3 regions of the Halomonas sp. OfavH-34-E genome follow, and region 1 is predicted to be linked to each of the others. Evidence: predicted binding sites of a transcription regulator. Region 1 holds the regulator's gene; each other region holds the start of a gene.
What was found. Region 1 encodes sigma-54, which starts transcription at its own class of promoters, with help from an activator protein. Its sites were predicted from a motif close to TGGCACNNNNNTTGCTNT; they were not measured.

Region 1 (9,587 bases):
CGGCGCCTTTCAGCGCTTTACTGTCGTGCACCTCGATCACGCCGGTGGCGCCGAGCACACGGATGTCGGCCACCGCAGGGTGGGCGCGCAGGTCACTGTCGCCGGCGAGTTCCTGCACAAGGATGGCGTTGAGCCGAGCGATACGGCCCAGATAGTCGTCCTCCTCGAAGACCCTGAGGCTTTCCAGTGCCACGCGACAGGCCAGCGGATTGCCCATGAAGGTCGGGCCGTGCATAAAGGCGTGAAGCTCGCTGTCGCCGATAAAGGTGTCATGGACACGGTCGCTGGCCAGGGTCGCTGCGTGGCCAAGGTAGCCGCCGGTCAGCCCCTTGGACAGCACCATGATGTCCGGACTGACACCGGCATGGTCGGCGGCGAACATGCGCCCGGTGCGTCCAAAGCCGGTGGCCACTTCGTCGAACACCAACAGCACGTCGAACTCGTCGCACAAGGCGCGAGCACCCTTCAGATAGTCCGGAGAGGTCATGTTGAGACCTCCGGCGGCCTGCAGCAGGGGTTCCATCAACAGCGCGGCGATCTCGTGGTGGTGGGCTTCCAGCACCGCTCGCAGGGCGTCGAGGTCGGCGGCGACCTGCTCTGGCGTGGCCGTATAGGGTGCCGTCGGCGCCGGGGCGAAATGGTGCTTCGGAAGAAAGCCGGAAAACAGCGAATGCATGCCCTCTTCGGGGTCACACACCGCCATGCAGCCGGCGGTATCACCGTGGTAGGCCTTCATCAATGACAGCATGCGGTGCTTGTTGGGGCGGCCGCGCAGATGGTGGTACTGCACCGCCATCTTCATCGCCACCTCCATGCCCACCGAGCCGCTGTCGGAGAAGAACACGTGGTTGAGGCCCTCTGGCGTGACGCGAACCAGTTCCCGCGCGAGCTGGTCGGCGGGATCGTGGGTCAGTCCTCCAAGCATCACGTGACACAGCGTGGCAGCTTGCTCCTGAATCGCCTTGACCAGCCGTGGATGTCCGTAGCCGTGGATCATGCACCACCAGGAGCAGGTCGCGTCGAGCAATGATTCGCCGCTGTCCAGGGTAAAACGGGTGCCCTGGCCGCCGACTACCCGGGGGGCAGGGGCCTGGGTCTTGAGATGGGCGTAGGGATGCCACACCGGAGAGGTCATGTCGGCTCCTAAAGGACGCTTGGTGGTAAACTGAGTGACGAGTTAAAAGTTTACCACCGCTGCTGCTGCCGTCGCCAACACCAGCGCTCGTACCCGGAAAACCGGGGTAGAACGGGGCAGGCGAGGGCACAAGGAGGAGCGGTGCTTTCTAAGGGATGCTGGGCTCAGGGATGCTGGGCGTCGACACGTTCGAGAAAGCGCTCGAACAGGAACGCCTCGTCGTTTTTCAGCGAGCGACTCAGACAGTCGATGAACTCTCGGCGCGGATAGGTGAAGACCCGCGGCGCCTTGTAGGCATCCAGATCGATGGCGATCACCTCTCCGTCGACGACCAGGAAGTTCTCTGTGTGCAGGCCACGACAGTGGATACGGTCACGGTACAAGGCTTCGAGAATGTCCAGGTAGCGGTTCTGCAGTTCCGGAGAGTCGAGGACCAGCTTTTTAAGCGCGATGCCGTGCACGTTGGCGGTGACCAGGCGATAGCGCTCTGCCGACAGGATTTTCGGTGTGGCGATACCCAGTCGCTCCAGTCGGCCGGCGACATAGCGAAAGTTGTGGCCGGGGTAGCGCCGGATGCCCAGGCGGTAGCGCCAGCGATCGCTGGTCTTGGGCGTGAAGGTCTTGATGAAGGCGTCCTGGTCCGGATCGTAGTGGACCTCGGTGTACTTGCCGGTCTGGATCAGTTGCATGGCGTCCTTGGCAGGCAGGGGGTGGCGGTCAAAACAAGGAGAGGGAAGACGTCAGGCGTCTTCGTCGAAGCGTGCGTCGAACAGTGCCTCCAGAGCGTCCAGCACCGCGTCCGCGTCCTTGCCTTCGGCCTCCAGGGTCAGCTCCGTACCGCAGGGGGCGGCCAGCATCAGCAGCGACATGATGTTGGCGGCGTCACCCGAGCGGCTGCCATGGTGGACGGTGACGGTGGCGTCAAAGGGTTGGCAGCAGGTGACCAGGCGTGTCGCGGCGCGTGCATGCAGGCCACGACGATTGGTCAGGGTCAGGGTGCGTCGGGCCACGCCTAGAGTCCTCCGCTGTCCAGTCGGCGTTGCTGGCCGAGTTCGCGGTGGCGTAGACGGACGCGGGGATGCTGGTCGGCCAGGGCCGAGGCGATTCCCTCGGCCAGGTAGACCGAACGATGCTGTCCTCCGGTGCAGCCCACCGCCACGGTGAGGTAGCTGCGCTGGCTTTGCTGATAGCGCGGTAGCCAGGTGCGCACCCAGGCGAGAATGTCGCGTTTCATGTCGGCGACGTCCTGATAGCGTTCGAGGAAGTCGATGACGCTGGGATCGCAGCCATTGGCATCACGCAGCGATGGTTCCCAGTAGGGGTTGGGCAGACAGCGGGCATCGAACACGATGTCTGCATCCGGCGGCACGCCACGCTTGAAGCCGAAGGACTCCACGGTCAGGCTCAACTGGCCGCTGCGGTGGTCGGCGACCTGTTCGGCGATGCGCGAACGCAGTTCGTGTACCGACAGGCGAGAGCTGTCGATGACCAGATCGGCCAGGTCTCGAATGCCCGAAAGGGCCTTCTGTTCGGACTCGATGGCTTCCGCCAGGGTCATGTCGCTATCACGGGTCAGGGGGTGACGGCGCCGCGTGTGGGAATAACGCTCGAGCAGAATTCGCGCATCACTGGTCAGGTAGACCACCTGGCAGTCGATCGGACTCTGCTTGAGGGACGCCAGCTGGGCGGGGAAGCGTTCCAGCGCCTCAGGCAGGTTGCGGGCGTCGACGCTGACGGCGATACGGCGGGAATGACCGTTTTCCAGCTCGTCCACCAAGGCGCCCAGCAAGGTCGCGGGAAGGTTGTCGATGGCGTAGAACCCCAGGTCCTCCAGGGCCTGAAGGGCCACGGACTTTCCCGAGCCGGAGCGACCACTGATGATCACGAGCTGCATGTCCTGTCTCCTTGGGCAGGCGTCCATTGCTGATGGCCTAGGCAAGGCCGCGATCAGGAGGGAGTGTCGTCCCCTGGCGCCTGTTGGCGGATGGCTTCCTGCAGGCGCTCGTGAAGCTCGCGCTGGGAGCTGGCGTGGCGCAGACGGTGACGTGTGTCGGCGTCGTTCATGACGCCAGCGACCTGGCCGAGCAGGGCAAGATGGGCGTCGTCGGCCTCTTCCGGCACCAGCAGCACGAACACCAGATCGACGGGCTCACCATCGATGGCATCGAAGTCGACAGGTTCCGCGAGTTTGAGGAAGCCGGAGATGGGCGCCTTGCAGTGGGGGTTGCGGGCATGGGGAATGGCGACGCCATTGCCTATGCCGGTACTGCCCAGGCGCTCACGTCCGATCAGCCGACTGAAGACCTCCTGGCTGTCCAGGCTCGGGGTGTTCTGCGCAATGAAGGTGCTGAAAAACTCCAGCACCCTCTTCTTGCTGCCTCCCGGGACATCGAACAATGTGCGCTCGGGAGGGAGAATGGCTTCCAATGTCATGAGAGTCAGCGAATTCCGGCGCCTTGGGCGCGGGCTTGGGATTTTTCCTTGTGCTTGACCAGCTGGCGGTCCAGCTTGTCGGCAAGGGCGTCGATAGCAGCATACATGTCGCCGTCCTGCGCTTCGGCATGCAGGTCGGCACCGGCGGCGTGAAGGGTGCAGGCGGCCAGCTGGCGTTCCTTTTCCACCGAGAGGGTCACCTGGACGTTGGTGATGTTGTCGTAGTGGCGCTCCACACGGGTGAGCTTCTCTTGTACGTAGTCACGCAGGGGATCGGTCAATTCGACGTGGTGGCCGGTGATGTTGACTTGCATGACAGGCTCCTTGCTCTTTCGGGTGGTGGCTTGATTGTAACCCTTTTTCCGATCCTGCAAACCCCCTCGACGCTACGCAGAAAGACGCAGATGTCATGCGAAATTTCAAGTGCTTGCGCTTTCCCGATAACTAGGCTAGCGACGCCGCAGCGCAAGGCCTCAGCGCAGTCGCTTGCGCTCGCTGGAAGACGGAATATTCATGGCTTCCCGGTACTTTGCCACGGTGCGTCTGGCGACATTGACGCCGTCTTCCGCCAGCAATTCCACCAGTTTGCTGTCCGACAGAGGTTTGCGGGCAGGTTCCTTTTGAATCAACGATTTGATCATGGCGCGGATGGCGGTACTGGAATGGGCGTCGCCATCCTGGCCGACCTGGCTCGAGAAAAAATACTTCAACTCGAACACGCCGCGAGGCGTGTGCACGAACTTCTGGGTGGTCACGCGGGAGATGGTGGACTCGTGCATCTCCACCTTGTCTGCGATATCGGCCAGCACCAACGGTTTCATGGCCGCTTCTCCCTGCTCGAGGAAGTCGATCTGACGCACCATGATTTCCCGGCCGACCTTCAGCAAGGTGTCGTTGCGGCTGGACAGACTTTTGATCAGCCAGCGCGCCTCCTGCAGGTGGTCCTTGAGGAACTGGTTGTCCTGGCTCTTGTCCGCGCGCCGAATCAGCGCAGCGTAGTCGGGCTGGATGCGCAGTCGGGGCATTGCATCCGGGTTGAGTTCAACGCGCCAGCCCTCTTCGGTGTGGCGTACCACCAGGTCGGGTATGACGTAGTCGTTATCGCTGTCACCGAACTGGCTGCCGGGACGTGGGTCGAGGCTCCGGATCAGCTCGATGACGCTGTCGAGTTGGTCGTCATCGAGTCCTAGTCGGCGCTTCAGCAGACGTCGGTCGCCGCTGGCCAGCGCCTCGAGAAACTGTCTTACCAGTCGTCCGGCCTGGGGCAGCAGGACGGTATCGCGAGGCAGGCTATCCAGTTGCAGCATCAGACACTCGCGCAGGTCGCGGGCGAACACTCCGGTCGGTTCGAACTGTTGCAGCCGAACCAGCACCGCCTCCACCTCCGCGAGGGGAGGGGGGCGACGACCGTCTTGCTCGAGCCCCTGGGCAATGTCATCCAGTGTCTGCTCGAGATAGCCGTCGGCGTTGACCGCGTCGAGCAGGCTCTCGGCGATCAGGCGCTCCTGGTCGCTGACGTCGAGCATCGCCAGTTGCCAGCTCAGGTGGCTGTGCAGTGACTGGGAGCTTGCCTGGCGCTCGAAATCCGGCGCCTCGCCACTGCCGGCGGGGGTGGTGCCCAGGTCCTGGTAGGTGTCGGACCAGTCGCTGTCCACACTGAGTTCCGAGGGAATCTGATCCGCCCAGTCATCTTCCACGGCTTCCCTGGTCTGCTGTTCGCCGAACTCGTCCTCGAGTTCGAGCATGGGGTTGGCCTCCAGCGCCTGCTGGACCTCCTGGCGCAGGTCCAGGGTCGAAAGCTGCAGCAGGCCGATCGCCTGTTGCAGTTGCGGGGTCATGGTCAGCTGGGTACCAATGCGCAGCTGCAGTGACGCCTTGAGGGCCATGGGTCGGGATCCACCAGTGTTGTCGAAAGGCTTTACCCTAACGACGAGTCATCAGACATGCAAGCATCTTGCCAAGTTGGTGTTTTTTGACCTGTGGGAGGGAGTGTAAAGGTCGATGTGGAACAACTTGGTAGGGGGGAGGTGCTTCTTTCGAGGGAGGCCCTGTGTGCAAGGTGAGGCCGACCCTTTCAGGGCCGGCGGTTGGATGCTGATGCTGGCAAGTGTTGCGGCCGCTTGATGCGACTGCGACTGCGACTGCGGCTGTCGGGCGGCCCTGCGGTCTAGAGGCGGAAGTTCTCGCCCAGGTAGACCTCCTTGACGCGCTGGTTGGCGAGGATGGACTCGGCGCTGCCCTCGGCGATGATCTGTCCGTCGCCGACGATGTAGGCACGATCGCAGATATCGAGGGTCTCGCGCACGTTGTGATCGGTGATCAGGACGCCGATATCGCGGGCCTTGAGTTGACGAATGATGGACTTGATCTCGCCCACCGAGATCGGGTCGACCCCGGCGAAGGGTTCATCGAGCAGGATAAAGGCCGGCTCGGTGGCCAGGGCGCGAGCGATCTCGACCCGGCGCCGCTCCCCGCCGGACAGGCTCATGCCGGGGTTGTCACGAATATGGCTGACGTGGAAATCCTCGAGGAGTTGCTCGAGACGTGCTTCTCGGCCCTCGCGGTCGAGGTCCTTGCGGGTCTCGAGGATCGCCATGATGTTGTCGGCCACCGACAGCTTGCGAAAGATCGAAGCCTCCTGAGGCAGGTAGCCGATACCGGCCAGCGCGCGCTGGTGCATGGCCGCGCGGCTCAGGTCCCGATCATCGATGCTGATGCTGCCGGCGTCGGCTCTGACCAGGCCGACGATCATGTAGAAGGAGGTGGTCTTGCCGGCCCCGTTGGGGCCCAGCAGACCGACGATGCTGCCCTGCTCGATCGACAGGCTGATGTCCTGGACGACGCGACGCTTCTTGTAGCTCTTGGCCAGATGGCGAGCGTGGAGAGTCTTCATCAGTTTCCTTGGCTTTCCGGCTCGAGGGTCATGCGAATGCGCTGCTCGCCCTGGACGCCCTGGGCGCTGGAGCGGGCCTGGACCACGCGGCGATCGAGGAAGTACTCCAGATAGGCACCGTCGAAGGTGTCATTGGCCTTGTGCAGCTCAGCCTGGTCGATCAGCTCCATGCGGCGTTCGGCCACGTGGTAGATCACCTTGCGGCCCCAGCCCTTGACCACCGGTTCTTCCGGGGATGGCTTCTGCTCGAGGTAGGCGCGGGAGCCGGTCGCGGTCGCCAGTGACAGTTGTCCCTGGTCGTTGCGCTGGATCTCGACGCGTTCGCCGGTGAGGATCATGCTGCCTTGCACAATGCGCACGTCGCCGGTATAGACCGCGGTACCGGCGCGATCATCGAGATCCAGCTGGTCGGCCTCCACCTGAATCGGTGCGCTGCGATCACTTTCCAGCGCCAGGACACTGCTGCCGGTGGCGCCGGCGGCCAGGCCAAGGGCCAGGGCAAGCAGGAGGGCGGGACTTGGACGCATCATGGAAGGGGCTCCTTATTGAGGCTCTGGCGGATGATGACCGGTGACATTGTCGGTCAGGCGAGCGGTATTGTCATGGATCCAGGCGTCGAAGCGCTCCCCTTGCATCTGTTGAGGGGGTTGGCGTAGGACGGCTGGCGTTTCGCTCCAGACATGGCCACTGTCGCTGTCGTAGACCAATACCTCGGTATCAAGCTGCCAACGCTCCGCGGGGGCCTCGAGATGGGCGTCGCCCGACAGGGTCAGGGGGTTGCCGTCCGGACCCAGTTCACCGTTGTCGGCGTCGGCGATCCACTCTCGGCCGCTGTCGTCGATCAGCGCAAGGTCCGGCTGGTCCACCCGGGTGACGTCGTCGAGCGGTGTGTGCACAAGGCGTGGCGTATCGATGCGCTGATGGGGGGTGCCCTGGGCATCGAAGCGGGTCAGGCGGGCATCCACCAGGTAGTAGTCGGGCTCGCCGGCCTTGTCATTGGGTACCAGGTCGGGGACGTTGCTCTCGCGGGGGTCGAGCAACGTCAGGCCGCCACCGAGTACCAGCAGCAGGATGACCAGCCAGAAGCGAAAGCCTGGACGCAGTGCGCTCAGTTTCATGTCAGCGGTCCGTTGCTCAGGTAGCTGTCGATGATATCGTCGAGGCGGCCCTGGGCCATCAGCAGGGTGTCGGTGATCTCGCGCACCGCGCCATGTCCGCCGGCAACCTGGGTGACCCAGTCGGCGTGCTGACGAAGGTAGCAGGGGGCGCCTGGCACGGTGATGCCGACCGCACTGCGATGGATGCAGGGCAGATCCGGCAGGTCATCGCCGCAGTAGGCGACCTGGTCGAGGGTCAGGCCCAGCGAATCGCACAGCGATTCAAGGGCGGGCAGCTTGCGCTCGACCCCTTGCTGTACGTGCTCGATGCCGAGTGCTCTGGCTCTCTGGGTGACCATGGGGGAGCTGCGCCCGGTGATCAGGGCCACCTGGATGCCGGCGCGCTTGGCCAGCTTGAGGCCGTGGCCATCCAGGGTGTTGAACGCCTTCAACTCGGAGCCGTCGGCGTGGAAGTACAGTCGACCATCGGTCAGTACGCCGTCCACGTCCAGCGCCAGCAGCTTGATGTGGCGCAGGCGCTCCACCAGTTCCGGCGCGAGGGAGGCGAGAAGCTCGTGAGACATGACGGCGTTCCTTGTAAAGGGATAAATGAGGCTCAGATGACACCGGCGGCCAGCAGGTCGTGCATATGCAGTGCACCGACTGGGCGCTGCTCGTCATCGACCACCGCCAGGGCGGTGATCCGGCCTTCCTCCATCAGCTTGACCGCTTCCGCCGCCAGGGTGGCGGGGCCGATGCGTCGCCCGGGGGTAGTCATCACGTCATCCACGGTAAGCGAGCTGAAGTCCTGATGGCGATCCAGGGTACGGCGCAGGTCGCCGTCGGTATAGACCCCGGCCAGGGTGCCGTCGGGGGACACCACGCAGGTAAAGCCGAGTCCCTGACGGGTGATCTCGAGCAGGGCGTCGCGCAGCGGCGAGCCCGACGGTACCGAGGGCAGCCGGTCGCCGGTATGCATCAGGTCGGCCACGGTCAACAGCAGTCGCTTGCCCAGGCTGCCGCCCGGGTGGGACAGGGCGAAATCCTCGGCGGTGAAGCCGCGGGTCTCGAGCAGCGCCACCGCCAGGGCGTCGCCCAGCGCCAGCGCTGCGGTGGTCGAAGAGGTCGGGGCCAGGTCCAGTGGGCAGGCCTCGCGCTCGACCCCGGCGTATAGATGGGCTTCGGCGTGGCGGGCCAGGGTCGACTGTGCTCGGCCGGTCATGCTGATCAGTGGAATGCCCATGCGCTTGAGCAGCGGCAGCAGGGCAGTGACCTCGGCGGTTTCGCCGGAGTTGGACAGTGCCAGGACGACGTCGCCGGGCGTGATCATGCCCAGGTCACCATGACTGGCTTCGCCGGGATGGACAAAGAAGGCCGGCGTGCCGGTGCTGGCCAGGGTGGCGGCGATCTTGCCGCCGACATGTCCCGACTTGCCCATGCCGGTGACGACCACCCGGCCGCGGCAGGCCAGCAGCAGTTGGCAGGCACGGTCGAAGTCGCCGTCGAGACGCCCGATCAGGGCGTCGATGGCGTCACGTTCCAGCTCCAGGGTGCGTCGTGCGATATCGCGGACGCTCAGGGTCGGCGTCTGCGCCGAGGAGGGGTGTTTGCTCATGGCCATGATTGTTGCCGTTTACTGCCGTTGTCACAAGGGGCCTGCCGCGACCGAAAGGCCGAGCCAGGTCAGATAAAGCGCATAGGTGCAGGCCAGCAGCGCGCCGATCCAGCGCCCCAGGCGCCCTCGGCGTTGCCACAGCAGCAGCGCCGCCAGCAGCAGCGTCAGGCCAAGCATTACCGGAAAGTCGCGGCCGGCGGCTGCGGGATCGGTGGCTCCCGGCGCCAGCAGCGCCGGTACCGGCAGTACCGCCAGCATATTGAACAGGTTGGAGCCGATGACGTTGCCGATGGCCAGATCGTGGTGGCGCTTCAGCGCGCTGGCCACGCAGGCGGCGAGTTCCGGCAGGCTGGTGCCGATGGCGACGACGGTCAGACCGATCACCAGCTCGCTTACGCCAAAGGTGCGTGCCAG
Region 2 (9,587 bases), on a different contig from region 1:
TCGTCAACGACATCACCGCGATCATCCTGACCGCACCGCTGTTGCTGCCACTGATGGAGGCGCTCGGTGTAAGCCCTGTTCAGTTCGCCGCCATCATGGGGGTCAATACCGCCATGGGAGGGGTCACCCCTCCCTACGCCAGCATCCTGTATCTGGGGGCTCGCATCGGCAAGGTCCGCTTCACCCAAGTCATTCGTCCTGCCATGACTCTGATCCTGTTCGGCTACATCCCGGTGGTGGTGCTGGTCTCAGCCTGGCCGGATCTATCCGAGTACCTGCCGGGCCTGTTCGGCTATTGATCCAACGGACAAGCCCCTGGCGCCGCTCGTCGCTGGCATCACGAGCTTCCAATGACAACGACACTCCGACCAGAAAGGAAAACACCATGACCACAAAAAGCCTCCTTGTCAGTCTGATCGCCGCGGCGGCCCTTGCATCCGCCACAGCCCAGGCCACCAGCCTCAAGCTCTCCCACGTGCGTCCTCAGAACACAGCCATCGACCAGGCGGCAGCGGCCTTTGCTGATGATGTCGCCACCTCCACCGAGGGCGAGTTGAACATCCGCCTATTCCCGGCCAATGCCCTGGGCGACTACACCATCGTGCAGGAAAGAGTCAGCCTGGGCGCCGTCGACATGGCGGTCCAGCCTCCGGCGTCGGGGGCCGACAAGCGCTTTCAGCTAGCTTACCTGCCCTATCTGGTTCGCAACTGGGACGACGCCAAGCGGGTTTTCGAGCCGGGCGCGCCGATGCGCGAGGAAATCGAGAGCATCTATGCCAGTCAGGATATACGTGTTCTGGCGGCCTGGCCGGTCTACTTCGGCGGCATCGCCCTCAACAGCGACGTTGAGAACCCTGCCGATCCCTCGGCTGACAAGGGCGCCAAGCTACGTGTACCGCCGATGAAGTCGTTCCAACTGATGGCGGACAACATCGGATACATCGGCTCTCCCCTACCCTTCTCTGACGCCTTCACGGCGGTACAGACCGGGGTTGTCGATGGCGTCATGGGGTCTGGAGCAGAGGGCTACTACGCCTCGTTTAGAGATGTCACCAACACCTACGTACCACTCAACACCCACTTCGAGGTGTGGTACCTGCTGATCAACGAAGGTGTCTACAGCGATCTAGACGACGCTGCCCGACAGGCACTGAGTGAAGCAGCAGCTCGCTTCGAGTCCGCTCGCTGGGAAAACGCCCAAGCCGACCAGGCCCACAACGAACAACTGCTGGCCGAGGCCGGCGCCACCCTGATTGAGGTCGATGACGCCCAGATCGACGCCACCGCGTCCATCGTGCGAGAGAAGGTCTGGCCAGTCATCCTCGATGACATCGGCGCCGACTGGGCTCAAAGCGTCCTCGATCAGGTCATCGAATAAGGCCGCTTTCCACCTTCGATCCGCCCGCGGGCGGATCCCCTCTGCTTTAAAGAGGCAGTCTCATGCAACAAGCGACCAAGACATCCTCCTCTCTCAGCGACGTGGTCGTAGTGGGCGGCGGCCTGGTCGGCCTCGCCGTGGGCGTCGGCCTGGCACGCCAAGGATTGACGGTACGAGTGCTCGACGAGGGCGACTTGGCCATCCGAGCATCGCGGGGCAATTTTGGCCTTGTCTGGGTGCAGGGCAAGGGCGATAACCTGCCGCAATACGCCACTATCAGCCGACGCTCCGCAGCACGCTGGCCACGCTTTGCCGAAGAACTGAGGGAAAGCACCGGTATCGACCTTCAACTGGAGCAGCGAGGTGGTCTCTACCTATGCCAGACTCAACAGGAACTGCAAGCCCGACACGCCATGTTACGCCGGATGCGTGAGGACGCTGAGGGTGACTACCCCTTCGAGGTGCTCGACCTTCAACAGGCACGAGACTTCATTCCAGAACTCGGCGACCAGACAGCAGGAGCCACCTGGTGCCCAGAGGATGGTCACGTTAACCCGCTGCGGCTGCTGCGGGCGCTAATGCAACGCTTCATCGATCTCGGCGGAAAACTCGAAACCGGCGGACGCGTCGAACGCATCGACCACCGCGACGGCGCCTTTCGACTCCAGACAGCGTACGGCCGCTATTCTGCCGCCAAGGTGGTCCTCGCCGCCGGACTCGGAAATCGCGACCTTGCCCCTCAGGTCGGCCTGACAGCCCCCGTGTCGCCAAATCGTGGCCAGGTGCTGATCGCCGAGCGCGTTCGCCCCTTCCTGTGCTACCCCACGGGCCATGTTCGCCAGACCGGAGAAGGCACGATTCAGATCGGCGATTCAAAAGAGGATGTGGGCTTTGACACAGCGACGACCAACGACGTCATGGCCCATATCGCCGCCCGTGCCTTGCGTTTCTTTCCCCTGCTTCGCGATGTCCAGCTGATCCGCGCCTGGAGCGCCCTGAGGGTAATGACCCCCGACGGATATCCGCTTTACGAAGCTTCCACCAGTCACCCGGGTGCCTACCTGGTGACCTGTCACAGCGGTGTTACCCTGGCCGCCTTCCATGAAGGCCCGTTGGCTGACTGGATCGGCGGCGCCCCCACCGACCAGCCCCTGGAGGTGTTTCGTGCCCAACGCCTTGCCCTTTGAGCGCCTAGCCCGGCGCGACCAGCCATCGCTTACCGTCTTTGTCGACGACACACCCGTCAAGGTCTACGCCGGAGACAGCGTCGCCGCTGCCGTTCTTGCAGCAGGTTGCCTGCCGTCTCGACGAACCGCCGTGAGCGGAGATCCTCGTGCGCCCTACTGCCTGATGGGTGCCTGTTTCGAATGCCTGCTGACCATCGATGATCGTCCCAATCAGCAGGGCTGCATGACCGAGGTTCGCGACCAGATGCGTATCACCTTCCAGTCCGGCGTCCGTCCCACTCAGGAGATATTCAGATGACCATCTCCACTCCCGACTACGACCTGGCTATCGTCGGCGCTGGACCAGCCGGTATGGCCGCAGCCACTGCCGCTGTCGAGTGCGGCCTGACGTGCGTCCTGATCGATGAACAACAGGCGCCAGGCGGCCAGATCTACCGCTCCATCGGACAGAGCCCGTTGTGCGACGAGTCCATCCTCGGCGCCGACTACTACGCCGGCCGGCGACTACTCGAGGCACTCCCACGAAGCGGCGCCGTGAAGACAATGTTCGGACACACTCTGTGGGGAGTGGAAGATGGACTTGTCCTGCACCTTTCTCGGACGGGCGAAGGCCGTCGACTTACGGCGTCACGCCTGCTACTGGCCACCGGCGCCCAGGAAAGGCCCGTACCCTTCCCGGGATGGACACTTCCGGGGGTAATGACCTGCGGTGCCGCTCAAATCGCCTTGAAGAGTCACGCACTGGTGCCTCCCGCTCCCCTGGTGCTGGCGGGTAGCGGCCCACTGCTGTTACTGCTGACGGCACAATTGCTTCGCGCCGGAGTGAAAATCCGGGCGTTGCTTGATACCACGCCTCGCGGCCAGTGGCGCCAGTCACTGCCTCACTTGATGCAGGCCACACGCAACCTGCCACTATTGATGAAAGGTGGCACACTGCTGAGAGATGTTCGACGCTCACGGATACCGCTATATCGACACGTGTCCTCGTTGCGAGCTGAAGGCCAAGAGGACCGGGTTTCAGAAGTGCATTTCACCTCTGATGGCAAGCACCACAGTTTGGACTGCGCCAGCCTGCTAGTGCATCAGGGCGTCGTCCCCAATATTCAGCTCAGCCGCGCTCTGGAGCTCGACCACCACTGGCATGCCGCCCAACAATGCTGGCATCCCACACTGGATAGCGATGGCCGAAGCTCACGACCGGAAATCGCTGTCGCCGGTGATGGCGGCGGCATTTCCGGGGCAAAGGCCGCCGAGGCGGACGGGCGAATGGTAGCGCTGGCCATTGCCAGGGAACTCGGACGTCTCGACGAGCGTCGCTACAGAGCGATGACCCGCGCACCGCGCCGGCTCAGAACACGCGAACGCTCAGCCCGGCCGTTTCTCGACCACCTCTATTCACCTTCGCGGGACATTCTGGCTCCTCCCGACGAGACTCTGGTGTGCCGCTGCGAAGAGGTCACTGCTGGAGAAATCAGACGACTCGCCCGCCACGGCTGCCCTGGCCCCAACCAGGCCAAAGCCTACAGCCGCGCAGGCATGGGTCCCTGCCAGGGCCGACTATGCGGCCTGACCATCAACCAGTTGATCGCCACTACACAGAAGCGTGAACCCGAGGAGGTGGGGTACTACCGGCTGAGGATGCCGATCAAGCCGATCACACTAGGTGAGCTGGCCGATACAGATAGCGGCTGAGAGCCCAACAATACCCTGCTGTCGGCCGTCTTACCCAGTTCACCCGATCCGCAACCCATGCTGCTTGAGCTTGCGCACCACGCTTGGCTGGCTGATGCCGAGGTGTTCGGCGATGGCGTAGGTGGTGGGAAGGGTACGGCAGCAATCGGCAAGGATCTCACGCTCGCGCCGGGCCAGGGCGGCCTTCAGGCCCTCGCCCCGGGCAAGCGACAGCTCGGGTCGCGCTGCGCCTGGTGCGGATGGTGTCGCGGGTGACAAAGCGCCATCAGCCAGCGCAGCGGAGTCTCCGGTGAGGGACGCCGCCGTCTGCTGCGCTTCACGCTGCTGCCCGCCGAGCGGCCCTACCGAGGCCCCCGTGGACGGCACCAGCAGATCGCCCTGGATGACATCGTCACTGGATAACCAGGCCCTCTCCAGGGTGTTTTCCAACTCACGCACATTGCCCGGCCAATCCCAGCCCATCAGCGCCTGCCACACGTCTCGCGACAGCATCTTGTCGCGTCCATAACGCCGATTGAGGCGCTTTAGCTGGCGCTCGACCAGGCCGGGAATATCCTCGCGACGCTCGCGCAGGGGCGGCAGGGTGACCGGAATCACGTTCAGCCGGTAGTACAGATCCAGGCGAAACAGGCCCTGCTCGACCCGTGCCGACAGGTCCTGATTGGTGGCCACCACCAGGCGAAAGTCGACCCGTCGCGGGGCCCTGTCCCCAAGCCGGGTAATACTGCCGTCCTGGATGGTCTTCAGCAGCTTGGTCTGCACCGCCAGGGGCAACTCGCCGATCTCGTCGAGAAACAGGGTGCCGCCCTCGGCCTGCTCGATCAGCCCCTTGCGGCCCCCCGGCGCAGCGCCGGAAAACGCGCCCTTTTCATGGCCGAACATCTCCGATTCGAACAGGCTTTCAGGGATGGCGGCGCAGTTGACGTCGATAAAGGGGCCATCGCGGCGAGAACTCCAACGGTGCAGCTGGCGGGCGAAAGCGGTCTTGCCCACCCCGGACTCGCCCAGCATCAAGACCGTGGCGTCGGTGGGCGCGACCCGCTTGAGCAGCAGCGCCACCTCGCGCATCAGCTGGCTTTTCACCTCCAGGTCATCGAGCTCGGCTTCGAGTGCTTCGCTGTCGCTCTCCAGCGCATGGCCCCGGCGCAGGTGCTCGCTGAAGCGGCGCTGCAACAGCGCGTACTCCTGCTGCAGCAGCTGCAGATCGGTCAAGTCCATGGAGCGGCTGACCACCGCCACCAGCCGCTCACCCTCGAATACCGGATGGGCCTGGGCGATGACCCGGCGTCCGGTGCCGGTGCGCTGGACCAGCTGGGCCGGCCGCCCGCTGCGAATGACCTCCAGGCTGACCGACGGGGTCAGCACGCCATCGGCCTCGAGCCGCTGCACGCTGGTGGCGCAGAGCTCTTCGCAGGACATGCCGTAGACCGCCGCCGCCCCGGGACTGACGTCGCGGATACGACCGTCCGGCGCGACGATGAAGAAGTGGTCGTGGGCGGTATCGATGATGGTCTTGAGAATCTTGGTGTCGTCGTCGCTCATCAAACGATCCATAAATGCATCATTGATTCAGAAGTGTATCACGATGCGTCGGGATCGCGATTCACTTCTGGATCACTTCTACCACCACAGCAGACCATCCCTTGGAATCCCTGCACCTCTATTACATCTTTAGTATAAATGCCCAAAAGATGGCACGGCGTCTGCATCATCCACAACAACCGTCAGGCCCAGGGCCGCGACCGTCCCCATCCACGATGCCAGGAGTTCCCTGTGAGCGACTTCAATCAACCTCTCGGCGGCAACGAGATGCCGCGCTTCGGTGGCCCTGCCACCATGATGCGTCTGCCCACCCAGACCAGCGCCGAGGGTCTGGACGCCGCCTTTATCGGCATTCCCATGGACATCGGCACCTCCAACCGCCCGGGCACCCGACTGGGGCCGCGCCAGATCCGCGACGAATCGCGCATGCTGCGCCCCTACAATATGGCCACCCGTGCTGCACCCTTCGACAGCCTGCAGGTGGCGGACATCGGCGACGTGCCGATCAACACCTTCAACCTGCCGAAGAACCTGGACATCATCAGCCGCTTCTACGACGACGTCCTGTCCCACGACTGCGTGCCGCTGACCCTGGGCGGTGACCACACCCTGACCTGGCCGATCCTGCGTGCCATCGCCAAGAAGCATGGCCCGGTAGGGTTGATCCATATCGACGCCCACGCCGACGTCAACGAGCACATGTTCGGCGAAGAGGTGGCCCACGGCTGCCCGTTCCGCCGTGCCCAGGAAGAAGGGCTGCTGGACGCCAACCGGGTCGTCCAGATCGGCCTGCGAGGCACCGGCTACGCCGCCGAGGACTTCGACTGGTGTCGCCAGCAGGGCTTCCGCGTGGTCCAGGCCGAACAGTGCTGGCACAAGTCGCTCGAGCCGCTGATGGCCGAGGTGCGCGAGCAGATGGGCGATGGCCCGGTGTACATCTCGTTCGACATCGATGGCCTGGACCCGTCGGTGGCGCCCGGCACCGGCACGGTGGAAATGGGCGGCCTGACCTCGGCCCAGGGCCTGGAGATCGTGCGCGGCGCCCAGGGGCTCAATATCGTCGGCGGCGACCTGGTCGAAGTCTCCCCGCCCTACGACCCCAGCGGCAACACCGCCCTGATGGGCGCCACCCTGCTCTATGAAATGCTGTGCGTGCTCCCCGGAGTCGCGCGCCGCGACTGAATCCTCACAGGGCCAGGGAGTGGCCCTGGCGACAGCCAACGAGGCGCCCGCGTCAGGGCGCCGACCATTACAACAGCAAAGAGTGATCGCCCATGTCCTCCCACCTGCATTCTGCCGACAAGATCACGACCGACGGGGGCAAGCTAAGCACCCATGGTCTGATCAAGTTCCTCGTCCCGTCGTTGATCGGCATCCTGCTGTTCCTGGTGCCCTTCTCGGTCGGTGATACCATCAACATCGGCATGGGTCTGGCCGCCGACTGGCTCAAGGCCACCCTCGGCGACGCCCTGCCCGCCATCGCCACCGTCGTGCTCACCCTGTCCATCGTGCTGACCCTGGTGGTCAAGCTGACCAAACCAGGCTGGGCCCGCCAGGGCGCGATGAAGGAGCTGTTCGACATCGCCCCGCTGTGGGTGGTGATGCGCGCCCTCGGCGCCGCCTTCGCGCTGATGACCTACTTCCAGGTCGGCCCGGAGATGGTCACCGCCTCCTTCACCGGCGGGGTGATGCTCAATGACCTGGCGCCGGTGCTGCTGACCTTCTTCTTTTTTGCCGCCATCCTGCTGCCCTTCCTGGTGGACTTCGGCTTCATGGAGTTCATCGGCTCCATGGTGCGCACGCCCTTTCGCAAGATCTTCGGGCTGCCCGGGCGCAGCGCCATCGACGCCACCGCCTCCTGGATGGGCTCCGGCACCGTCGGCGTACTGATCACCACCCAGCAATACGAGCAGGGCTTCTACAACGCCCGCGAGGCCTCGGCCATCGCCACCAACTTCTCGATCGTGTCGATCGCCTTCGCCCTGCTGGTGACCAGCTTCATCGGCATCAACCACCTGTTCGTGCCGTTCTACCTGACCGTGGTGGTGGCCGGCCTGGTCGCCGCCGTCATCGTGCCGCGCCTGCCGCCGCTGTCACGCAAGGCCAACACCTACTACGAGCCGGTGGGCTGCCAGATCCAGGAAGAAAACACCGGCAACCAGAGTCTGTTGCGCTACAGCCTGGGCATCGCCGTGGCCCGCGCCGAGACCGCCCCGGGCCCGCTCAAGCTCGCCCGCCTGGCACTGTTCAACGTCGCCGACATCTTCTTCGGGCTGCTGCCGCTGGTCATCGCCATCGGTACCGTGGCGCTGGTACTGGCCGAGTTCACTCCGCTGTTCACCTGGCTGTCCATGCCGATGGTGCCGGTGCTCGAGTGGATGGGTCTGCCCGAGGCCGAGGCCGCCGCGCCGGCGACCCTGGTGGGCTTCGCCGACATGTTCCTGCCGGCGGTACTGGCCAGCGATATCGAGAGCGAACTGACTCGCTTCGTCATCGCCTGTCTGTCACTGACCCAGTTGATCTACATGTCAGAGATCGGCGCCCTGCTGCTGAAGTCACGGATCCCGCTCAAGCTGTGGGAACTGGTGGTGATCTTCCTGCTGCGCACCGCCATCACCCTGCCCATCATCGTGGTCATGGCCCACTGGCTGGTGGGTTGATCGGGAGGCCGACATGACAGACCCAAACGATGCTCACGCCGCCGGCAAGGCGGCCTTCACCCGCATCGACCAAAGCACGGCAGAAGACTGGGCGGTGATCGCCGCCCACGACGCCGACTACCTGGCCGGCCTCGCCGACAGCGTACTGGACACCCTCGCCCGGCTGGGCGAGGGCCACCAGCCCTACCAGATCACCCGGCTGGAGCACTGCCTGCAGAGCGCGACCCGGGCCGAGCGTGCCGGCGCCGACGAAGAGATGATCGTCGCCGCCCTGGTCCACGACATCGGTGACGAACTGGCGCTTTTCGACCACGCCGCCTTCGCTGCCTCGATCCTGCGCCCCTTCGTCAGCGAGAAGACCCACTGGATCGTCCAGCATCACGACGTCTTCCAGGGTCACTACTACTGGGACAAGGTCGGCGGCAACAAGGATGCCCGCGAGCAATTCCGCGGCCATCCCTGGTTCGACGACTGCGAAGCCTTCTGTCGTGACTGGGACTGCCCGTCCTTCGACCCCGCCTACGACACCCTGCCGCTGGCGCACTTCGAGCCCATGGTCAGGCGGATCTTTGCAAGAGCCCCCTACTCGGTGGCCCCGCACCCCGCCCTCGCCCCTGGCTCGTCTCAAGCCTCTGATCCGTCTCAAGCCCCTGGCCCGTCTCAAGCCCCTGATCCGTCTCAAGGAAGTACCGCATGACCTGCGCTGAACTGCTGATCCGTCTGCTGCGTGACACCTACGACGTGGACACCGTCTTCGGTATCCCCGGCGTCCACACCATCGAGCTCTATCGTGGCCTCGAAGGCGGCAATGGACACGACCACCAGGGCAGTGGCATCCGCCACGTCACCCCGCGCCATGAACAGGGCGCCGGCTTCATGGCCGACGGCTACGCCCGCACCACCGGCAAGCCCGGCGTGTGCTTCATCATCACCGGCCCCGGCATGACCAATATCGCCACCGCCATGGGCCAGGCCCTGGCCGACTCGGTGCCGATGCTGGTGATCTCCAGCGTCAACCGCCGCGACACCCTGGGACGCGGCCAGGGCCGGCTGCACGAACTCCCCGGCCAACGCGAGCTGATGGCCGGCGTCTCGCGCTTCAGCCACACCCTGCTCGACCCGAACGGC
Region 3 (9,587 bases), on a different contig from region 1:
GCCTTAATCAAAGGTTCATGCTTAAGGCTCACACCAAGGCCTCATCGCGTATGGGGGCACATAGGTGGGACAAATTGGTCTAGCGAATGCTATCGTGAACACTCATATTGAGGTTGGCCCTATAGATTAAACAACCTTTAAAAACATAATGTTACACGTATTCTATGGGAATCGGTGTGGTGGACGGGTGTGCCGGGATGTAGCTGTCGGGGCCGCCTATTTGGGCCTCGATCTTCCCCTACCATTCCTTATACGTTTCAGCCTTCCTGTATCTCTCCCCAAATCTCTCGTACCACGTTGCCAGCTCACATCGCTGGCACCCTACCCTGCTCTACCTGACGGGATGTGAATCACTATCATCATGGTCTCAATACGTTTTCGAATAAGAAAACTTTTTAATTACAGTTGGTTGCGGTCTTTTCTAGCCTCTAAAGACGATTCATGCTTTGTATACATCTAGCTGGAAGCGGGCGGGAAAGCGTCGTTCGTGGCTGGCCCTGGCGATATGGATCTCGCCGCTTTCCAGCGGCTCGCGCAATACTGATCTTACCCAGCACTGGTGGACACCGGTCTAAGCGATCATTCGAGCCTCGAAGGCCTCTGGGCTGATCATCCCGATCGCGCTGTGCCGGCGTTGCCGGTTGTAGTCCAACTCAATGTACTCGAACACCTGCCGTCGCATGTTTTCTCGGGTCGTGAGTCGCTCGCCGTGAATGGCCTCGACCTTGAGACTGTGAAAGAAGCTCTCGGCGCAGGCATTGTCGTAACAGTTGCCCTTGGCATTCATGCTGCACCGGAGGTCGTGCCGGGTCAGCAACGACTGGTACAGGGACGAACAATACTGGCTACCACGGTCGCTATGCACGATGACGCCCTTGGGCATCTTGCGGCTCCACAGCGCCATCTGAAGCGCGTCGCCGACCAGGTCAGCGGTCATGCGCTCGCTCATCGCCCAGCCGATCACCTTGCGTAAATACAGGTCAATCAGTACCGCCAGGTAGAGCCAGCCCTCACCAGTCGCCAGGTAAGTGATGTCGCCGACCCATTTCTGGTTCGGCGCCGTAGCACTTAAGTCCTGCTCCAGCAGATTCGGTGCGACGGGCAGGCCATGCCGTGAGTTCGTCGTGGCCTTGAACTTACGCGCGGCTTTCGCCCGCAAGTTTTGCCGACGGAGGCTGGCAGCCACGGTATTGAGGCAGATGGCTACGCCAGCATCGTTCAGGTCATGGGTCAGCCTGGGGGCGCCTGAGCGCCCCTTGCCCTGCTCGAAGGCCTGAGCCACGCGCTGATCGGTGAGCGCTTGCCGGCGGCGGCGAGGAGAGGGTACACCTCCCCGCAGTCGCCAGGCGTAGTAGCCGCTGCGGGCGACACCGAGAAACGCACACATCCGTTGAATGCTGAAGGCCTGACGATGCTGCTCGATGAAGGCGTACTTCACTTCAGGCTTTTCGCGAAGTACACCGCGGTACGCTCAACTGGTCATCGCAACACAGCCACCCGACAGGGAACGATATGGCAAGACGAGGACGGCCAGGAGGACTCTCCGCAAACCAGAAGCAGTTACTCTGGGAGCAGTGGCAAGCAGGTCAATCGTTAAGTGAGGTCAGTCGGCTACTTTGTCAGCATCCAGGGTCGGTACATCGTGTTCTGTCCACCAGCGGTGGTATCGCACCGCACCCTCGTTCACGATCCAGTCGGCACTTGACCCTAGCTGAGCGGGAGACGATCTCCCGTGGTATCGCCACTGGTCAGTCCTTTAGGCGAATCGCCCAGCAGCTGGGGCGCTCTGTTTCCACGGTGAGCCGGGAAGTCGCTCGCCATGGAGGACGCGACCGGTATCGGGCCATTACTGCTGATGAGGCTGCATGGGAGCATGCCAAACGCCCTAAGGTGTGCCATCTGGCAACTGTCCCCGAACTGCGGCAGCTCGTGGCGGAAAAGCTTGCACTACAGTGGTCTCCTGAGCAGATCTCGGGCTGGCTGAAACTCCGTTTCCCGAGAGACCGGCGCATGCAGGTGTCACATGAGACGATTTACCGCAGCCTTTACATCCAAGCGCGCGGTGTACTGAAGAAGGAACTGATGCAGCATCTGCGTTATAAGCGCATGATGCGCCGCTCCAAGCTTGCTACGAGTCAGCCGCGCGGACAGATCCGGGATGCGGTGTCCATCCGAGAACGTCCTCCAGAGGCGGAGGACCGGGCGATTCCGGGGCACTGGGAAGGAGATTTGATCACCGGTGCCAGAAATTCCCACATTGCTACGTTGGTCGAGCGTCACTCTCGCTTCACCATGCTAGTTCAGGTGGATGGCAAGGATACGACCAGTGTGATCGCTGGCTTGATAAGAGAGGCCCAGCGGCTGCCGGCTGGTCTGAGAGGATCTCTGACATGGGATCGGGGCACAGAGCTGGCGGCACATAAGGACTTGACGGTTGCGACCGATATTCAAGTCTACTTCTGCGACCCTCAGAGCCCATGGCAGCGGGGAACCAACGAGAATACCAACCGCCTGCTAAGACAGTACTACCCAAAAGGGACAGATCTATCCACGTTCACCCAGCAAGACCTTGATCAGGTGGCCATGCGGCTTAACGAGCGCCCCAGGAAAACGCTGGGATACAAGACACCTGCCGAAGTCTTATCCACCACCGTTGCATTGACCGGTTGAGCGCAAGGCGGCTTTTTTTGCGATTTCAAGCTCTTCCGACTTCTCAGCCAGCTGACGCTTGAGCCTTGCGTTCTCTTCCGCCAAGGCCTGCTCGCGAGCCGAGGCGCTCTGCTGCTGCTGAGCCTTGGCTCGCCATTGGTAGAGCTGGCTGGGTTGGAGACCCAGCTCGCGGGCGGCGGCACTGGTACCAACACGGTCAGCGAGTGCCAAGGCCTCGTCCTTGTAGACCTGGGAGTAACGGGTGCGAGTCTTCTTCATCGACGTTGCTTGCCTTGCCATGGGGTCACCTCGTTCAGTGTACTGCCTTAACGGGGTGTCCACTGTTGGTGGGCAAGATCACTCCTCCCGGTAGTTTCCGATGGAGTAGGCACGTTGCCTCTTTATGGAAATCGATGTCTTTATCATGGGCTACCTCGTTCAGAGCAGTTACTAAACAGGGTGGCCACTGCTACTGGGAAAGATCAAGATAACTCGTATTTCTTTCCGTCTAACCTCTTGCTTTAACATTACCGACTGGGGATGATCACAAAGTCCATTGACCACTACCAAGGAGCGAAAATGTCGGAAGTTCAGGAAGAGATCAAAAAACTCGTTATGAGTGGCGAGATTACCCTGTCAAGCTTAGAGAATAGAAAACAGATTTTGCAAAATATTCAGGAGTTTGAGTCTGAGGCTTGGACGATTGGTTTTTGTAAAGAGATCAGCCTCACAGCTGAGGATAATTTTCTTCCGCTTCTCAAGCTTGATGATGTTTTTCTGAAGCATGTAGGAATTCATTCAGTTCTTCTTAAAAAGTTTTCTTCAAAACTTGAAGAACACCTACCAATACTCTTGTCAAAGAAAGATAGGGCAATACGATGCGATGAATTCGGCGATACCATAAGCAAAGGGTGGTTCAGCTATCTTGAAAAATATTACAAGGATAAAATCGAACCTTTCATTCATGGAGCACATGACAGTATCGACAGTGAATTATTTGAGCATTTTGAAACCACTCGCCTTAAACACCTTGTATGGTACGAAATAAATAAAGGTGAAGTTATCCGTGCAACATTGAAAAATATCGACTTCTTCATTGAGTTTAATCGAGAAAACACCACTACGCCTGACATTAATATATCTGGGACAGAGTATGAATCAAGAATCGCCAGTCAAATTAATAAAGAAACCACTTGGGATGCTGAACTTACTAAAGCGTCTGGCGACCAAGGCGCGGACATCATACTGTCAAAATCACAACTAACAATTATAGTTCAAACTAAATACCACTCGTCAAAGATCGGAAATAGCGCTGTTCAAGAAGCATTCTCTGCTAAAAAATACTATGGTGCTGACTTGGCTTTTGTTGTTTCTAATTCTGGATTCACTAAGTCAGCAAGTGAATTAGCCGACGCAACAGGTGTAAGGTTGTTTTCAGATGTCGAGCTAATGAGTTTTCTTAGCTGACCCATATCGCTTCCTTCAAAAATTCGGTTAAATAAAGATTATAAAATTCGACATGGCCAAGCATTAAGGATCAGAAAACTTAAACTTAGCTTAATTAAAAAGCAGCCAAAATATAACTTTTTTCCACTTCCCCTCCCCTCCGGACCTGAACATACCATCGTTAAACTCTAGACGGGCGATTAAACAACACCACGAAAAAGTGGACACAAAGTAATTGATAGTTTTAGTAAAACCAGGCCCTGGGTTTGATTTGGGTAATCCACCCAAATAGCGAATACTATGAAACGGCTATAACACAATTGCCGACACCGCCCCTGCGGGCTCTTCTGCTAGTTTTCTAGAGTTGAAGTTCGAAGTATGGCTAGTACAACTACATTCTACGAGCAATTTCCCCCCCATGCCCGCAGCCATCCGGAAGCTCGTAGTCACTTAATTAACGAAGCCATTCGGTTGGACCTATTCGCCGAAGTTCGCAAGTTTCTGCGATACCAGCTCGGTGAAGCATCTTCTCCAAACAGGATATCTTCTCAATACTGCGGCCCCAGCCCCATCACTCGGCGTGCTGCACCAACCAGTGCTACGCCTTCCACGTGCAAGCCTTGAATTTGTGGGGCTACACCACCGCCCCGACCTCTAGGAGATGCTGTTTCAAGCGCAGCTTGGGGTGGCCAGCAGGCAGGCAGCCACGTCACTGACGCCCCTCCCCTGCCGCGCCATCAGTAGTGCTTCAACAGCCGATCCAGCTGGCGATAGCCGATGGCCTCGATCAGGTCATCACGGCACGGACGTTCGCGCCCGGCCAGGTCGGCCAGGGTCAGCGCCACCCGCAGCACCCGGTGGTAGGCCCGGGCAGACAGCCGCAGGCGCTCAAGCGACTGCGCCAACCAGGTGCGCTCGGCCACCTCCAGGGCGCAGGCGCTCTCCAGCGCGGCGCCGGCGAGCTGGGCGTTGAGCACTCCCCTCTGCTGCTGACGCTGACGCGCCGCCATCACGCGTCGGCGCACCATCGCGGTGCTTTCCCCCGGCTGATGCGACGTCAACTGTTCCACCGGCAGCGCCGGCACCTCCACTTGAAGGTCGATGCGGTCGAGCAAAGGACCGGACAGGCGCGCCTGATAGCGCTGTATCTGGGACGCGGTGCATACACAGTCCTGACGCGGATCACCCAGATGGCCGCAAGGGCAAGGATTCATCGCGGCAACGAGTTGAAAACGAGCGGGAAATCGTCGCTCGTGACTGGCCCTGGCGATATGGATCTCGCCGCTTTCCAGCGGCTCGCGCAATACCTCCAGCACCTGGCGACTGAACTCAGGCAACTCGTCGAGAAACAGCACGCCGCGATGGGCCAGCGAGATCTCGCCGGGCCGCGGACGCGAGCCGCCACCGACCAGCGAGACCGCGCTGGCGGTGTGGTGAGGCGAACGAAACGGACGACGGCCAAAGCCATCGGACAGGGGAAGCGCGCACACCGAGCGAATCGCCGCTACCTCCAGCGCCTCGTCATCGCCAAGCGGCGGCAAGAGCCCGGGCAGTCGGCTGGCCAATAACGTCTTGCCGGTGCCGGGCGGCCCGGCAAACAGCAGGTTGTGCCCACCCGCCGCCGCCACCTCCAGCGCTCGCCGGGCCTGATACTGGCCACGCACATCGCACAGATCCAGCGCCGCAGACCCGTCTTGCGGCGGTGCGGTGGGTGGGTGAGCAGCGAGGGGAATGCGCCCGGCCAGGTGGGCGACGACGTCGAGCAGGTGTGCCGCCGGCAGCACCTCCAGGCCATTGACCAGGGCCGCCTCATCGGCGTTGGCCTCGGGCAGGATCAGGCGCCGCCCGGCCTGACGGGTGGCCATGGCGAAGGGCAGCATGCCGGCTACCGGCCGCAACCGACCATCGAGGGCCAGTTCGCCGGCACACTCGACACCCTCCAGTGCGGCGGCGGGCAACTGGCCGGAAGCCACCAGCAGACCCAGCGCGATGGGCAAATCGAAGCGTCCACCCTCCTTGGGCAGATCGGCGGGAGCAAGATTCAGGGTAATACGGCGTAGCGGGTAGTCGAGGCCGCAGGTGGCAAGGGCGCTGCGCACCCGTTCGCGGCTTTCGCGCACTGCGGTCTCGGGCAGGCCGACCAGGGTCATGCCCGGCAGGCCGTTGGCCAGGTGTACCTCGACCTGTACCTCGGGGGCGTCCAGCCCCAGTCCCGCACGGGTGGCAATGATGGCAAGCGTCATGGGCTCCCTGCCTGACGGAAGGCTCATGACCAGTAGAGCACGCCCACCTCACCGGCGCCCCATGCCGGCCCCCCGCCAGGGCGGGCCGGCATATCTTGTGACGTTCTGCGTCTGAAGCCTCAGGCGGAGGGCTTGTCGGCTGAACCGCTCGATGCCTCGTCCTGCTTGCCCTGTTCCGGCACCGGCGGCACCGGTACCTCGGCGGCTTCCTCGGCCACGGCAGGCGCCGCGGTCGCTTCGCCAGCGGGCGCTGCACGTTCCTCGACCAGGCTCTCCAGCGCCGCTACCTGCTTTTCCAGCGCCTCGACCCGGGAGCGGGTGCGCTGCAACACGTCCATGAGGATGTCGAAATCCTCGCGTGACACCAGTTCGAGACGATCGAAGGCGCCACGCACCACCTGCTGGACCCCCTTCTGGATGTCTTCCGGGGCCTGGGAGGCGCCCTGCAAGCGCTCGCCGATCTGCTGTGCCAAACGGCTGATGCGATCCTGACTGACCATGATGGCTCTCCTTGAAACGTCGATGGGAACTCCGTTGCCGACAGGATACGCAAGCCGGGCGCCCAACGCATGCTTCGTGGCCCTTGCCCAGCGACGCCCGGCGCATTGGCGACTCCCTGATACCTACACGCGCCCCGGCACGCGACGCAGCACAACATGCTCGCCAATGACGCACCACCAATACGCGCCAGCACCAAAACAGTGCATTAACTTTGATGCAGTGCCGCAAACTCGCGGGTGTTTTTCGTCTCTCGCTATCAAGAACAACCACAAACCATTGTAAACAAAGATTTTGCCAAATTTATGGCACGTATATCGCTATGCATAGATATCCATGCACCGAGCGGAAACAAGCCGCCACCTTATGCACGTAGGGAGCCATGCCATGAAACTGATCACCGCCATCATCAAGCCCTTCAAGCTGGACGACGTCCGCGAGGCGCTGGCCGACAACGGCGTCCAGGGCATCACAGTGACCGAGGTCAAGGGCTTCGGCCGCCAGAAGGGCCACACCGAGCTATACCGCGGCGCCGAGTATGTCGTCGACTTTCTGCCCAAGGTGAAGGTCGAGGTTGCGATCGACGAGGCCCGACTGGACAGCGTGCTGGAAGCCATCTGCAACGCGGCCAACAGCGGCAAGATCGGTGACGGCAAGGTGTTCGTCACGCCGCTGGAAGACGTCATCCGCATTCGCACCGGCGAGCGCGGCTCCGACGCGGTCTGATCCCCGTCCCCTGACCCGACTTCCGATAAAAATATAGCGAGACACTTCCATGGTCGATATCAGTGAACTCAGCTACGCGCTGGACACCTTCTACTTCCTTATCTGCGGCGCCCTGGTCATGTGGATGGCCGCCGGCTTTGCCATGCTCGAGGCCGGCCTGGTCCGAGCCAAGAACACCGCCGAGATTCTGACCAAGAACATCGTGCTGTTCGCGGTCGCCTGCACCATGTATCTGCTGGTGGGCTACGCCCTGATGTACTCCTCCGACGCCGGCGGCTTCATCCCCAACCTCGGCTTCTTGATCGGCGCCGAAAACAGCGTCGATGCGGTGCTGGCAGGTGGTGAAGACGCACCCTACTACTCGGCCCGCGCCGACTTCTTCTTCCAGGTCGTGTTCGTGGCCACCGCCATGTCGATCGTCTCCGGCGCTGTCGCCGAGCGCATGAAGCTGTGGGCCTTCCTGGCCTTCGCCGTGGTCATGACCGCCGTGATCTATCCGGTCTCCGGCTACTGGACCTGGGGCGGCGGCTGGTTGTCCGAAGCAGGGTTCTCCGACTACGCAGGTTCCGGCATTGTCCACATGGCGGGTGCCGCTGCAGCCCTGGCCGGTGTGCTGGTGCTCGGTCCGCGCAAGGGCAAGTACGGCAAGAACGGCGCCATCTATGCCATCCCCGGTGCCAACATGCCGCTGGCGACCCTGGGTACCTTCGTCCTGTGGCTGGGCTGGTTCGGCTTCAACGGCGGCTCCGAGCTCAAGCTCTCCGACGTGTCTTCCGCCAACAACATGGCCCAGGTGCTGGTAAACACCAACGCTGCCGCCGCCGGGGGTGTCATCGCCGCGCTGATCCTGGCAAAGATCTGGTTCCGCAAGGCCGACCTGACCATGGCCCTGAACGGCGCCATCGCTGGCCTGGTCTCCATTACCGCCGACCCGCTGTCCTCCACGGCCCTCGGCGCCACCCTGATCGGTGCAGTCGGCGGTGTCCTGGTGGTGGTCGCCATCGTGGTCCTCGACAAGCTGCGCCTGGACGATCCGGTCGGTGCCATCTCCGCCCACGGTGTGGCCGGTATCTGGGGTGTCCTGGCGGTCCCGCTGAACAACGCCGACGCCACCTTCGGCGCACAGATGCTCGGCATCATCGGCATCTTCGCCTGGGTCTTCACCGCTAGCCTGGTCGTGTGGCTGATCATCAAGGCAATCATGGGTGTGCGTGTCAGCGAAGAAGAAGAATACGAAGGCGTCGACCTGGCCGAATGTGGTCTCGAAGCCTACCCCGAGTTTAACGTCGCCAAGAAGTAAGCCTGAGCTTACCCGCGACACCAGTGAGCTGGCGTGCTCCTCCTGGCCCCTTCGGGGGCCTTTTTTATTGCTGTTCGCCAGGGGTATGCTTTGTCACACTAGTCAGGACAGGCGCAACGGCGCGCCGCCAACGGGTTGGCGCCAGGCACGACCGACGCCGCCCCCACACGGACAGGATGAGGAACCCGCCATGAAACTGGTGACCGCGATTATCAAGCCATTCAAGCTCGACGACGTCCGCGAGTCGCTCTCCGAGATCGGTGTTCAGGGCATCACCGTCACTGAAGTGAAGGGCTTTGGCCGTCAGAAGGGCCACACCGAGCTGTACCGGGGAGCCGAGTACGTGGTCGACTTTCTGCCCAAGGTGAAGCTTGAGGTGGCGGTCGACGACGGTATGACCGAGCAGGTCATCGAAGCCATCGTCCAGGTCGCCAACACCGGCAAGATCGGTGATGGCAAGATCTTCGTCACTCCCCTTGAACAAGTTATTCGTATCCGTACCGGCGAAACCGACAAGGACGCTGTCTGACCGACGATGGCAGCTGTCTTCAGCCACCCCCCTTGAGCAGGTCATTCGTATCCGTACCGGCGAGACCGACAAGGATGCTGTCTGACCTCGACCGACAAGGACGCGGTTTGAGCTCGACCGACAAGGACGCTGTCTGACGACGGCGACCGGTTCTCCCCGCCAGGTGGCGCCGCTCAGCCGCGGCGTCGCAACGGCT

Region 2: speB (agmatinase) is a predicted target of sigma-54. The motif match lies at 5,950-5,967, and genes of this name have one in related genera.
Region 3: NH448_RS20350 (P-II family nitrogen regulator) is a predicted target of sigma-54. The motif match lies at 7,143-7,160, and genes of this name have one in related genera.

Annotation. Positions count from the first base shown of each region.
Region 1 is NZ_JAMXRY010000001.1:84,458-94,044, reverse strand. It holds gene bioA (adenosylmethionine--8-amino-7-oxononanoate transaminase) at 1-1,135, opposite strand, end outside; gene NH448_RS00460 (hypothetical protein) at 1,300-1,824, opposite strand; gene NH448_RS00455 (HPr family phosphocarrier protein) at 1,876-2,145, opposite strand; gene rapZ (RNase adapter RapZ) at 2,148-3,029, opposite strand; gene ptsN (PTS IIA-like nitrogen regulatory protein PtsN) at 3,083-3,568, opposite strand; gene raiA (ribosome-associated translation inhibitor RaiA) at 3,574-3,882, opposite strand; gene NH448_RS00435 (RNA polymerase factor sigma-54) at 4,042-5,454, opposite strand; gene lptB (LPS export ABC transporter ATP-binding protein) at 5,736-6,461, opposite strand; gene lptA (lipopolysaccharide transport periplasmic protein LptA) at 6,461-6,991, opposite strand; gene lptC (LPS export ABC transporter periplasmic protein LptC) at 7,004-7,579, opposite strand; gene NH448_RS00415 (HAD hydrolase family protein) at 7,576-8,142, opposite strand; gene NH448_RS00410 (KpsF/GutQ family sugar-phosphate isomerase) at 8,175-9,173, opposite strand; gene NH448_RS00405 (calcium/sodium antiporter) at 9,204-9,587, opposite strand, start outside.
Region 2 is NZ_JAMXRY010000036.1:20-9,606, reverse strand. It holds gene NH448_RS15540 (TRAP transporter large permease) at 1-299, shown strand, start outside; gene dctP (TRAP transporter substrate-binding protein DctP) at 386-1,378, shown strand; gene NH448_RS15530 (FAD-dependent oxidoreductase) at 1,441-2,565, shown strand; gene NH448_RS15525 ((2Fe-2S)-binding protein) at 2,543-2,863, shown strand; gene NH448_RS15520 (NAD(P)/FAD-dependent oxidoreductase) at 2,860-4,257, shown strand; gene NH448_RS15515 (sigma 54-interacting transcriptional regulator) at 4,297-5,799, opposite strand; gene speB (agmatinase) at 6,031-6,981, shown strand; gene NH448_RS15505 (YjiH family protein) at 7,074-8,459, shown strand; gene NH448_RS15500 (HD domain-containing protein) at 8,473-9,156, shown strand; partial or broken gene NH448_RS15495 (thiamine pyrophosphate-binding protein) at 9,153-9,587, shown strand, end outside.
Region 3 is NZ_JAMXRY010000061.1:16,834-26,420, reverse strand. It holds gene NH448_RS20385 (ATP-binding protein) at 440-538, opposite strand; partial or broken gene NH448_RS20380 (IS3 family transposase) at 572-1,465, opposite strand; gene NH448_RS20375 (IS30 family transposase) at 1,513-2,670, shown strand; partial or broken gene NH448_RS20370 (transposase) at 2,683-2,949, opposite strand; gene NH448_RS20365 (restriction endonuclease) at 3,229-4,116, shown strand; gene NH448_RS20360 (YifB family Mg chelatase-like AAA ATPase) at 4,833-6,338, opposite strand; gene NH448_RS20355 (accessory factor UbiK family protein) at 6,458-6,838, opposite strand; gene NH448_RS20350 (P-II family nitrogen regulator) at 7,224-7,562, shown strand; gene NH448_RS20345 (ammonium transporter) at 7,612-8,862, shown strand; gene glnK (P-II family nitrogen regulator) at 9,053-9,391, shown strand; gene NH448_RS20335 (DUF3820 family protein) at 9,565-9,587, opposite strand, start outside.